Methylomonas sp. 11b: one gene and its partner. The protein of the gene in region 2 interacts with the protein of the main gene of each other region in a pairwise test. Links are inferred from orthologs where the notes say so. Each region holds a gene or a part of one and is shown on either strand. Other genes may lie near its edges.

Evidence for each region.
Region 1: the proteins of dnaB (region 2) and rep interact in binary tests that used the Escherichia coli proteins (3 or more experiments, as listed by UniProt). The link is inferred for Methylomonas sp. 11b from one-to-one orthologs.

What each region holds. Positions count from the first base shown.
Region 1 is NZ_KI911557.1:3,231,344-3,237,782, reverse strand. What follows is about bases 1,674-4,589. They hold rep (DNA helicase Rep), read left to right. Parts: upstream 1,674-2,086; coding sequence 2,087-4,093; downstream 4,094-4,589. Other genes in these bases: METH11B_RS0115560 (DegQ family serine endoprotease), read right to left, coding at 4,096-4,589; METH11B_RS30050 (hypothetical protein), read left to right, coding at 1,895-2,050; METH11B_RS0115570 (class I SAM-dependent methyltransferase), read right to left, coding at 1,674-1,779. In the rest of the region: METH11B_RS27905 (alpha/beta fold hydrolase), read right to left, coding at 1-541; METH11B_RS0115575 (hypothetical protein), read right to left, coding at 516-1,103; more of METH11B_RS0115570, read right to left, coding at 1,147-1,673; more of METH11B_RS0115560, read right to left, coding at 4,590-5,436; METH11B_RS0115555 (cyclic nucleotide-binding domain-containing protein), read left to right, coding at 5,589-6,439. UniProt on the Escherichia coli protein: Rep helicase is a single-stranded (ss)DNA-dependent ATPase involved in DNA replication; it can initiate unwinding at a nick in the DNA. It binds to ssDNA and acts in a progressive fashion along the DNA in the 3' to 5' direction.
Region 2 is NZ_KI911557.1:3,825,662-3,832,074, reverse strand. What follows is about bases 2,296-5,185. They hold dnaB (replicative DNA helicase), read right to left. Parts: upstream 4,493-5,185; coding sequence 3,098-4,492; downstream 2,296-3,097. Other genes in these bases: METH11B_RS0118380 (VPLPA-CTERM sorting domain-containing protein), read left to right, coding at 4,939-5,185; alr (alanine racemase), read right to left, coding at 2,296-3,101. In the rest of the region: ppa (inorganic diphosphatase), read right to left, coding at 1-117; METH11B_RS0118400 (DUF2797 domain-containing protein), read left to right, coding at 211-1,005; METH11B_RS29225 (hypothetical protein), read left to right, coding at 1,161-1,841; more of alr, read right to left, coding at 1,989-2,295; more of METH11B_RS0118380, read left to right, coding at 5,186-5,619; METH11B_RS0118375 (HD-GYP domain-containing protein), read right to left, coding at 5,772-6,413. UniProt on the Escherichia coli protein: The main replicative DNA helicase, it participates in initiation and elongation during chromosome replication. Travels ahead of the DNA replisome, separating dsDNA into templates for DNA synthesis.

The DNA of each region.
Region 1 (6,439 bases), 590 kb from region 2 along the record:
GTCCGACTAATACATAAGGCGGAGAAATACCCGCATTGTTCAGCAGCGTATGTAGATTCTTGGCGACATCTTCGACATGGATAGGAGCATTTATTAGATCGCTCCAGCCAAGCCCTGGACGGTCATAGGAACAAACTCGCATGCTCTGAGCAAGCTTGGATTGAACTGGATGCCAACTCAAAGAGTTTTCGCCAAGACCCGCTTCGAGAGTCAGCGTTGGAAAACCGGAGCCCATGCAGAATAGGTGAAGGTTTACGCCGTTTACTGAAATCATGCGCCCGGGAGGTGGGAATGCGGCCAGGTCTGCTGTAGTCCTTTGGAATTGATAAACGGCTCCTGCCAGCATGGCAAAGCATACGATGGCAAACCCGAAGATTAAGAAGCGAAAACGCTGCAAGAAAGCGAAATCCATGACGCCCAACTTAGAGGTAACCAGGCACGGCACGGAAAACTGAAAAACAAAACCGCATATAACCGCGCTCCGGTTGAGCGCCACGTTGGGTATTTTTTCTGCATCATGATGTTTTCCTTTGAAAGCCATAGACTAGGCCTAGGCATGTATAAAATAACCAAAATGCGCCAGGAAGCGGAACTATAGTTATTGAAGGCTCAGGCAATCCTACAATATCCGATAACCAGTAACGAACAGAATTTCCGCCACGAAAACTAAAGCTCAAGTAAGACTCTCCGTTGTCCACAGCTGTTTGCAAAAGTATTGAGGTGTCAATGGATAGAAATCCTCCATAAACATCAGTAAAGACGTGAAAAAGTGTCCCCATATTCCATTCGTCAGTACTGACGACCCCATCGCCAGCAAAGGAATATATCTTAAATATACCTGGTTCTGGATCGAGACTTTCTATAGGGATACTGAGTGACGAACTCGGTAATATTCCAGTTAATCCACTAATATCAAAATGAACTAACGTACGATCTTCTGTACCAAGTTTTACAGCGTCAAAACCCAGAAGTAAAACGTTCGCACCACCGTCAAAGCTTCGTAGTCCCGTCATATCAGTTGGCGTAATCGTCGCTGCTTCTATTTTCATCGTTGCCGAGAAAAAAAGAATGGTAGCTATTGCAATAATGTTTTTGGGGTTCATGACTAATCTCCTATGTCTAGTCCTGATAAGACCTAACGTGGCGCTAACCGGCCTGCGCGGCTTTTCGCGCGGGTCCGGTTGAGCGCAGTGTTAGACGCTTGGCGACAACACGAACCATACCTGCAAGCCCAGGCTCGATGCGGACCGTAAACCCTTTGGCTTGAAGTTTCGAGGATACCCACTCCGGCGAAAGCCTGAGTTTTCGATAGGAGCTGACGCTTAGTTGCCAGATAGAACCACTGCGCTCGTGAAGCACATCGTGAACGGTAACGTAGTCGGGAGAGTACTCAAGAAAGCAAGTCAGGATGCGATCATTGTCACTTTTTACGGGGATAAAGCGTCCATCCCCAACTAGGGCTGAGGTGTAGTCTCGAAAGGTGGTAATGAACATGCCGTCTGGGTGTAACGACTCTGCGACAAGAGAAAACAATTGCTCGACGGACTGCGTATCTGACAGATGAGTCAACGTGTCGCCCATGCATAGGATGAGGTGCGCCTTCGCGTTCAAGTACTTTTGAAAGGCCAGCAAATCGTCCTCCACCGTTTGAATGGGCAGCGACTCGATGTGGTCTTGTAGTACTTCAAGAAGCTTTGGGGAGCTGTCTATAGCGACCACCGAATAGCCGCAACGAGCCAACGGAATGGAGTGCATACCGAAGCCCGCTCCTAGATCAATAGCAGTAAAAGGGGCGCGTTCCTCGAATTAGACCAAGTGCGTGCCAAAATTCGTTTGAGGCTCTAAAGCATTCGCACAGAAAAGGCCTTACGCGGACTGGATTAAACGATTTATTTTGTATTTTGGCAAGCAACATCCGCGCGACCTGGGTGCTAGAGAAATTGAGCAGTTTTTGACGCATGTCTACTGTCTCCCAAGTTCCAGTTTGGTAATCCAGTGCTTGGGTATAGCCCACGAAATCAGAGAATCAACATTATCGTCCTTAGCCTGAGATAATAACCTTCTTGTTATTCACTTAGCTGTTGTCGTGTCCCCCAAACTCAACCCCCAACAACTCGCCGCCGTTAAAATTATCGATAGACCGCTACTGGTGCTGGCCGGCGCTGGCAGCGGCAAGACGCGGGTGATTACCGAGAAGATTGCGTATCTGGTGCAGCAAGGCACTGCCGCGCGGCATATTGCGGCGGTGACTTTTACCAACAAGGCGGCGCGGGAAATGAAGAGCCGGGTTGGCCGTTTGTTGGATGACAAGCAGGGGCGTGGGCTAAGAGTCTCGACTTTCCATTCCCTGGGTTTGGATATTTTGCGCGCCGAGCACAAGGCTCTGGGTTATAAGGCCGCGATTACCTTGTTCGACGAGCAGGACCGGTTGACTTTGCTGCGTAATCTAATCAGTCACGGTGTCGGCGGTTGCGATATTGATAACGTCGAGCAGTACAACTGGCAAATCGGCCAGTGGAAAAATGCCTTCATCACCCCGCTACAAGCCTTGAGTCAATCCGACGCCAACAGCCTGCCGACGGCGCTGCTTTACGAAGCATTTACCCGTAGTTTAAAGGCTTATAACGCCACCGATTTCGACGATCTGATTTTGTTGCCAGTGCTGCTGTTCCAACAACATCCGGATGTGCTGGAGAAGTGGCAAAACAAAATTCGCTATTTACTGGTGGACGAATACCAGGACACCAATATCACTCAGTATCAACTGGTCAAGCTATTGGCTGGTAATCTCGGCCGCTTTACGGTGGTCGGCGACGATGACCAATCGATCTACGCCTGGCGCGGTGCGCAACCGGAGAACCTTGGACAACTGCAAAAAGATTACAGCCGCTTGCAGGTAATCAAGCTGGAACAAAACTACCGTTCCGCCGGGCGGATTTTGAAGGTGGCCAACCAATTGATCGCCAACAACCCGCACGCCTTCGAGAAAAAACTCTGGAGCGAACTGGGTTATGGCGACCCGTTGCGAGTGCTTAGTCACAAGAACGACGTGGCCGAGGCTAAGCAAGTTACTGCCGAAATTGTGCATCATCGCTTCAAGACCGGCGGCAGCTATGGCGATTACGCGATTCTGTATCGCGGCAATCACCAGTCGCGTTTGTTCGAGAAGGAATTGCGCGAGAACAATGTGCCCTATTTCATCAGCGGCAGCGCCTCGTTTTTTTCCTATGCGGAAATCAAGGACGTACTGGCGTATTTGCGCTTGCTGGTTAATCGCGACGACGATGCGGCCTTCTTGCGGGTGATCAACACGCCGCGCAGGGAGATTGGGCCGACCACGCTGGAAAAGCTCGGCGCCTACGCCAACGAGCGGCATATCAGTTTGTTTGCGGCCTGCAACGAGTTGGGCCTACAACAGCGGCTGCCGGAAAAATCGGTACAACGTTTGAGCAAATTTTGCGATTGGTTGAAAGAGACGGCGATTAAGGTTGAGCGCGAGGATACCTTTGTAGTGATCAACAAGATGATCGACGAGATCAACTACTCGGCCTGGTTGCAAGAAAACAGCAAAACCCCGGCAGCGGCGGAACGCAAACTGAAAAATGTTTACGAGTTGATCGAATGGCTGCAACGTCTCGCCACTAAAGACCAAGGCGCTCAGCAGTCGCTGGCGGATGTGATTGCCAAGGTGATGTTGCTGGATATTTTGGATCGCAATCAGGAAGACGAAGCCGGCGATCAGGTGAGCTTGATGACCTTGCATGCTGCCAAGGGCTTGGAGTTTCCGCATGTGTTTTTGATTGGCATGGAAGAAAACCTGCTGCCGCATCAGAACAGCATCGAAACCGAGAATATCGAAGAAGAGCGGCGTTTGGCCTATGTGGGCATCACTCGCGCCCAACAGACTTTAACCTTTAGTTATTGTACGCATCGCAAGCGTTACGGCGACATGGCCGAGTGCGAACCCAGCCGGTTTTTAAACGAACTGCCGGAAGAGGATCTGGAATGGGCCAACAAAAAGCAGTTGCCGCCGGAAGAGATTAAGCAGCGCGGCAAGGCTAGTCTTGCCGCACTGAAGACGATGTTGAATTGAGCCTATTGCAGGACTACGAAAAACCCCTCGCCGCCGCGTTGCAGATTGACCAGCAATGGCGCATTGGGATTGACCACCTGCTTGATTTCATCCAAATTTCTGACCCGGTAACGGTTGGCGGTGACGATGATGTCGCCGGGCCGCAAACCGGTTTTCCAGGCTTTGGAATTCTGTTCGACTTTTTCGATCATTACGCCTTCCACCTGATCCTTGGGGGTTACGCCGAGCACGGCTCCGCTTAGAGTCGGATGCAGTTTATTGCCGTCCAGCTCCGGCCGTTTCGGCTTGCCGATAGTGGCTTGTAGCGACTTGCGTTCTTCGCCGCGCATGATCTCCAGGTTGGCGGTGTCGCCGATCTGCAGCAAACCCACCGCATTACGAATTTGGGCGCTGCCACCTTTGACGTCCTGACCGTTGATTGCCAGGATAATATCGCCCGGCTCTAACCCTGCTTTTTCCGCAGGCGATCCCGCCTCTACCCGGCTTACGACCGCACCGTGTTGGCTTTTCAGGGCAAAGGCTTTTACCAGTTCCGGCGTCAAATCTTGCGTGGTTACACCCAACAAACCGCGGCGCACTTCGCCGTGCTGCACCAGCGACTCCATCAGCCGAGTCGCCATATTCGAGGGAATCGCGAAACCGATGCCGACGTTGCCGCCGGTGGGCGCCAGGATTGCCGTGTTCATGCCGACAAATTCGCCGCGTAAATTCACCAAGGCGCCGCCGGAGTTGCCGGGGTTGATCGAGGCATCGGTCTGAATAAAGTCTTCGTAGCCTTCAATCCCCAGCCCGGAACGACCCAGGGCGCTGACGATACCGGAGGTAACGGTTTGGCCGAGGCCGAACGGGTTACCTATGGCGACCACGAAGTCGCCGACTTTAAGCTGGCTGGAGTCGGCGATTTTCAAGGCGCTCAGGTTATCGGCGGGGATTTGAATCACCGCGACGTCGGCTTCCGGATCGGTACCCAATAGTTTGGCGTTAAGCTGCCGGCCGTCGCTGAGGGTGACGGTGATTTTATCGGCTTTATCGATCACATGATTATTGGTCAACACATAACCTTGATCCTTATCGATGATCACGCCCGAGCCCAGGCTGTTTTTTTGCTGTTGCCGCTGGTTTTTGGGGATATTGAAAAAACGCCGAAGCGCCGGATCGATCATCAATGGATTTTCCTGTACCCGCACATTGGTCGAGGTGGAAATGTTAACGACGGCGGGCATGCTTTGCTCCAGCATCGGTGCCAGGGAGGGTAATGGCGCGCCGTCGACTTGTCCGGGTAATTCTGCGCCGGCTCGCCAGCTGCTCAGGCCAAACAAGATAATCAGGAATAGTTTGTTCATGTTCGTCATGGTTTTTGCATTCCAGGCAGTTAAGTTGCCAGCATGGACACGCTGGGTGGCTAAATGTTTCACTGAGAGTTTACTTAATAATCGACTATCATAGATTAAGTTTTCTTGTTGGTTTCCCTTCACTTTTTATTCGCGACGAGTACGTGGCTGTCGACATCCATTCCGCTGAGGGCCGTGTCATTCGGCAATTAATTCCGCTATCCACCTTGCCCTTCAGTAAGTTTGAGGCGCTGTGCGCACAAATCAAGATAGAGGATGCGGAAGAGGGTCAATTTTTGTTCAAATGCGGGGATGAACGTAACGATCTGGTTTACTTGATCGACGGTAGCGTGACCTTGCAGACCGATCTGTTAAAGATAGAAACGATCAAGTCGGATAGTCCTTCGGCGCGCTTCGCGCTGGCGCATCAAATCCCCAGAAAAGTGCATGCGGTTGCGAGTACCCGAATTCGTTTTTTGCGATTGAATGCTGATATGATGAAATCGGTTCAAGATGTCCCGTATGAAGAAGCAGAGAGTTTTATGGTAGTTGAAGAGGTGGAGGACAATGACGACTGGATGACGACCTTGTTGAAGTCGCCGGTATTTCGGGCGTTGCCTCCGGCTAATTTGCAAAAAATTTTGATGGGTATGCAGGAAGTGCGCGTGGATGCCGGCACCGTGATTGTCAACCAAGGTGAGCCGGGCGATTTTTACTACATCATCAAAAGAGGGCAATGCTTGGTGAGCAGGAAGCCGGCACCGAATGCCAAAGAGATCAAGTTGGCGCAACTCAGCGATCAGGATACTTTTGGCGAGGACGCGCTGATTTCAGGTGAGCCTCGTAATGTTTCAGTCAGTGCTTTGACCGATGTGTGTTTGTTGCGTTTGGGTAAGGAACAGTTTCTAACCTTAATCAAGCAGCCAACGCTTAAATATATCAGCTATAAAGATGCCCAGGATTTAGTCGCCAAGGGCGCCGATTTGATCGATGTGCGCGAGCCCGACGAATATAA
Region 2 (6,413 bases):
AGCGCCGGTATGTTTATCCACCTCGTATTTGACCGGATCGCTGAAGGCGGGAATCTCGACCACCACATTTATTTCAAACGGAATATTGCCACCAGCAGCAACTTGCATGAATGACATCGAATCCTCTTTGAGTACGCTGGAAACGCTGTCATTATAGCCGCCGTTATTAAGCTATCGGGATTAAATCAAGTGTTAGGCAGTCTGCAAAAAATGACCAGCGCGTTGGCCGAGCCAGTGCAATACCGCTTGCCGGTCGGCGCACAAGCAATCGAATTGAACCCGCTGCTGGGCAAACAACTGTCGCTACGCTACACCGGCCAGATTTTTTGCGTCCATTGCGCGAAAAAAACCAATAAAAGCTTCAATCAAGGCTACTGCTACCCCTGTTTCATCAAGCTGGCGCAATGCGATATGTGCATCATGAAACCGGAAACCTGCCACTACGCTGCCGGTACTTGCCGCGAACCCAGTTGGGGCGAGGAGTTTTGCTTTCAACCGCATATTGTTTATCTGGCGAACTCTTCCGGAATTAAGGTCGGCATCACCCGCCAATCGCAAACCCCAACCCGCTGGATCGATCAAGGCGCGGTGCAAGCCTTACCCATTTTTAAGGTCGTTTCCCGCCATCTGTCGGGATTGATCGAAGTCACCTTGGCGCAACATGTCAGCGATAAAACCAGCTGGCAACAAATGTTGAAAAACAACACCGTGCCCTTGGATCTGGCTGTAATCCGCGATCAATTGCTGAAAGAATGCGCGGATCAGTTGCAAGGCATCGCCGCGCAATTTCCCGACAGCCCGCCGCAATTGCTCAGCGATGCCGAATCCCTGACGCTGGACTATCCGGTGCTGCAATACCCCAGCAAGGTAAAATCGTTTAATTTCGACAAAGAACCACTGGTGTCCGGCATCTTGGAAGGCATCAAAGGCCAGTATTTGATCTTCGACAACGGCGTGATCAATATCCGCAAATACTCGGGGTACGAAGTGGAAGTGGGGGTATAACTTTGATAAAGTGGGCTCGTTTTGGGCTTGCAATAATTTGTGGTAATCGGCACCTGAAATGTGTTCCGCCAACATAAGGCCGGATAACCCGATTTGAAGTTTTCGGCTATAGCGTTTTAATCAATACACAACTTTACCTACAGGGAAAAAACATCATGAGGAAGTTATCAATTTTTGTATTTCTTATTTCTTTATTTAGTTTTAGTAGTATTTGTTCAGGAAGCACTTTTTCTTATTCTTTTTTCAAAAACGCCCCATCGATCTACGCGACAGACCATGATATAGAAAACTTAAATACACCATTTGCTGCAGTAACAATAACTGACGTATCTAGTAACTCTATTAACATAGATATCTCTCTGTCGAACCCAAATGGAATGTTTGAACAGTTGTATTTTGAGTTTTTGCCTGAAATTGCTTATATAAAAAGACAAGATTTTTCAGACCCAACAGAAGCTAATTTTTTCTTATCTAGAGTAAGTTATTTCGCTTCTGAAAATCCCTCATCATCTTGGTATTCTAGCATTACGCCATATTCTGGTGTTGCGTATAACATCAATCCTTGGAGTGCAAGCAACATTATTTTTGGAATGCAATATTCCTACGCACAATCCGTGCTTCCGTCGTTTATGCAAATAGCTTTGCGGAACTTGCCCGATACTGTATCGGCTGTTGATTTAATTCCAACTTACTTAACAGCAAAGGATGTGACCTGGGGAAGACTGGGAAATGGCCAGGGTCTTTTATTAGCATCGCCTGTTCCAATTCCATCAGCACTGTTTTTGTTTGTTTCCGGCATAGCCGGTTTTCTGGCACTAAGAAAAAATTACCGGTAAGTCAATTAAGCCATTTTTATCCGCTCTTTGCAGAACATGGAAGAAACGAACTCGCACCGATTAGTGATCGCCCATATCCGGATACTCGAGTTAAAAGCTGAATAGCCCAAAAAAGCTCGATGATTAAGGATTAAGGAACCTTCGCACTTATTCCGTGCCCTGCTCGATGACCTGCACCCGCTGCGTAATCCCGCACAGCAAGGTGTAGGGGATGGTTTCCGCATAGCGGGCGATTTCTTCGACCGGCAAGCCGTCGCCCCACAAGGTCACGGGGTCGCCGGGTTGCGCAGCCGGTTGTTCGTTAAGATCGACGGTGATCATGTCCATGGATACCCGGCCGATTAACGGCACTCGTTGGCCGTTTACCAACACCGGCGCGCCGCTCTTGGTGTGGCGGTGGTAACCGTCGCCGTAGCCGATGGAAATCACACCCAGCCGAGTCGCAGTTTTGCATTGCCAGGTGCCGCTGTAACCGACCGTTTCGCCGGCGGCGACATCCTTGACCGCGATCAACCGTGAATGCAAACTCATCACCGGCTTCAAACCAAAATCCGCCCCGGTCTTGCCGGCAAACGGCGAACAGCCATAGAGCATCAACCCCGGCCTAACCCAATCGCTACTGCGATCCTGAGCGGCGCCGAAGCGGACATTCGGCCAGCCGATAATGCCCGCGGAATTGGCGATGCTGCACACGCCGGGGTAGTCTTTGACCGCGTCGTTGAACAAATCGATTTGCCGGCGGGTTTTGTCGTCCAGCAAGTCGTCTGCGTTGGCAAAATGGGTGATCAGATTGATCGGTTGCTCGACTAGCGCGCAGCCCAATAACTGCTGATAAGCAGCGCTGAAGTCCGCGCCCTTAAAACCCAGGCGGTTCATGCCAGTATCCATTTTCAGCCAGACGGCAAGCTTGCCTTCGGAGTCGGCTTGCTGTTGCAAAATAGCGATTTGCTGGGGAGTGTGGATCACCGCCGCCAATTGATATTTCAACAACTGCCACAACTCATCGACGCAGACAAAGCCTTGCAACACGGTGATGGATTGTTTAAATCCGGCTTGCCGCAGCCTGACGCCCTCGTCCACCCTGGCGACGGCAAAGCCGTCCGCCAAGTCCAAAGCGGTGGCTACCAGCGTCATGCCGTGGCCGTAGCCGTTGGCCTTGATCACCGCCATGATTTTTTTGTCCGGCGCGTAACGCTTCACTTGCGCCAAATTGTGGCGCACGGCGTCCAAATCCAGATGCACAAAAGCCGCAGGCGTCATTCGTAATCCTCGGGGCCGTTATAGACGCCGGCAAAGTTTTCGAAGCGGGTGTATTGGCCCAGGAAAGTCAGCCGCACCGTCCCCAAAGGGCCGTTCCGCTGCTTGCCGATAATCACCTCGGCGATGCCTTTGTCCGGGCTGTCTTCGTGATAGACCTCGTCCCTATAAACAAAGATGATCAAATCGGCGTCCTGCTCGATCGCGCCGGACTCACGCAGATCGGACATCACCGGCCGCTTGTTGGGGCGTTGCTCCAGATTACGATTGAGCTGAGACAGTGCAATCACCGGTACATTGAGCTCTTTTGCCAGCGCCTTCAAGCCGCGGGAAATATCGGAAATCTGTTGCACCCGGTTATCGCCGCTGGCCGGCGATTGCATCAACTGCAAATAGTCCAGCACGATCAAGCCCAGCTGACCGTGTTCGCGGGTCAAACGGCGGGCGCGCGAACGCACTTCGGTCGGCGTCAAGGCTGGCGTGTCGTCGATAAACATCTTGGTTTCCGCCAGCAAGTTGATCGCCGAAGTCAAACGCGGCCAATCGTCGTCGTCCAGCTTACCTGTGCGTACCTTGTGTTGATCAATGCGGCCCAGCGACGACATCATCCGCATCGCCAATGATTCGCCCGGCATCTCCATACTGAACACCGCCACCGGCATGCCGCTTTTCAGCGCCACGTTTTCGGCCATATTCATCGCAATCGTGGTTTTACCCATCGATGGCCGGCCGGCGACGATAATCAAATCGGCGGGTTGCAAACCGGAGGTTTTTTCGTCCAGATCGGTGAAGCCGGTGCTGGCGCCGGTGATGTCGCCATCGAGTTCGTAGAGAGTTTCGATTTTATCCACGGCTTTGGCCAGCAAGGATTTGATAGAGCTGAATCCCCCCTGCCCACGTTGGCGCTGTTCGGCGATTTCGAATACCTTGCGTTCGGCATTTTCGAGCAAATCGGCAGTTTCCCGGCCCTCGGTGGTAAATGCCGAATCGGAAATTTCGGTGCCGACGTGGATAAGTTGCCGCAAAACCGAGCGATCACGGACGATGTTGGCATAGGCCACGATATTCGCTGCGCTGGGTGTATCTCGCGCCAGCGTACTTAAATATGCCAAACCGCCCACATCCTGCAATTCGCCGGTCGTTTCCAGCACCTCTGACAAGGTCACCACGTCGAACGGATCTTGTTTCTCCGCCAACTGGGCTATAGCACGGAAAATCAATCGATGATCGCGGCGATAAAAGTCTGTCTCGACCACTTTGTCGGCGACCGAATCCCAGGTTTGGTTATCCAGCATCAAGCCGCCCAGCACCGACTGCTCGGCCTGAATGGAATGCGGCGGTACTTTTAGGGATTCGACGGCTTGGTCGGGGGTGAAATAGTAGTCTTCGGACATGGCGAACAGCGGTTGCAAACAATAGCGGCGGATTATACCCGGCTATGCGGTAATCGCGGCAGCGTCGATTTCTTTACCGAATTGCAGACGTCAAGACTGACGGACTTCCAGCCGCTGAATTAACTCTCTAGTCATAACTGCTTACACTACAAGCAACTGAGCTAAGAATTCGCTCTTTTGATGCCACTATTCAGCTCTGTTAGGTTTTCATCCCGCTCAACAGCGGACTCGGTAGGGTGGTAATCCATACCGCCCTTAAGCTATCTCGGCAATCCAATCTCTCCGTCCAAACCGTCCGCCATGACAAAATTGTCATGGCACGAACGGACAATTAAACACAGTTACATACCTGGATACACTGATCACCAGCTGATTTGCCGCACACATCCTGTTCTGCGTCCAATCGCCTCCGATAAATTTCCATTCATTACTTCTGGGTACTTGCCATGAAAACGCTATTGACTGCTTCCATTCTATTATCTTCGGCCCTGCTCACTCCCTCCGCCTTTGCGTCAAATGGTTTTGAACATGAACACGACAACGATTCCAGACACGGTGGCTGCGGCAACCAAGCGTCTTGCGATTTAGAAACATTGAGTCTGACTTTATCCGGCGGCAGCAGCGGCATGCTAATTTCGAAAGCAGATAGCGATACCAGCAATAATAGCTACACCCTTAACTTCGACTATCAGCTGGACACCACCTTTATCAATAACGCTCTACTGAAAATATGGTTGCGCGATGACTCAACATCGGCGGACGATTCCAACTCAAATGGCCTGATAAAAGATAGAAAGGAATACGCCCGTATTACATCGATTAACGGCTCCAACGTTTCCACAAGCTGGACCGAAGTCGATGGCTACAAACAATATATTAGTTTGGATGTTAGCGATTTTCTTTCCAAAACCGGCTTCGCCTCATTGACGGCCGTATTGGGCGTGAAGGATTCTGGTAGCAAAGATTATTTTTTCAAAGCGGCAGAGCTCTATGTTGAATATTGCCTAGACAACAATGGCGGAAGCGGCCCAATTACCTCAGTACCGGTTCCCGCCGCAGCCTGGCTGATGGGTTCCGGCTTACTCGGTTTGATGGGCTTTAATACCAGAAAACAACGCCAAGCGTAATCAGCGGTTTAGTTCGCTGTCGCTAAAAGCCGGAGGCGTGTATTGATGCCTTCGGCTTTTGTGTTTTCGGCTTCGAGCGAATATTTTTACAAGGCCCAGACCTATATGTCGCGGACAAGCACAGTGCTTTGGCGGCCGGTTTAAGCCATTGATCAATTGCCTTGCGCCAGTTCGTAATAAACGTCCGCATTCTCGATCAACTTAGCAACCACCTCGCCATCCAATACGCCTTCAGCCACGCGTTGCCGCAGATGCTCGATAATGCCAGCCAATAACATACCCTCGCGATAGGGGCGGGACTGCGCCAAGGCCTGAAAAATATCAGCGACGCTGATAATCCGACACTCCAACTCCAAAGACTTGCCGATAGTCTTGAACGGATAGCCTTCGCCACGCAGATTTTCGTGGTGCAAGCCAGCCCATTGCGGAATCTTAGAGTCGGTAAATACCCGCTGCAAAATTCGGTAAGTATCGTAACTGTGCCGCTGCATGCAGGCCCGTTCTTCAGGGGTCAGGCTACCCGGTTTGTCGATGATGTCTTCGGAAACCCGCAATTTGCCAAGATCGTGCAATAAACCAGCAATTTCCACCTGCTCCAGATCGCAACCAGTCACCCCCAAATCCAATGCCAATTGCCTGGAGATTTGCGCAACCCGTTCAGAATGCTGCTCGGTGTACGGGCTTTTCGCATCCACCACTCGCGAAAATAGCCGCGCCATTTCCCGCAGCGAAGGATAAGCCAAGTCTACCGTCGGCAAGTCGCGCCCCAATTCGCGTAAATCCTCATCCAAATA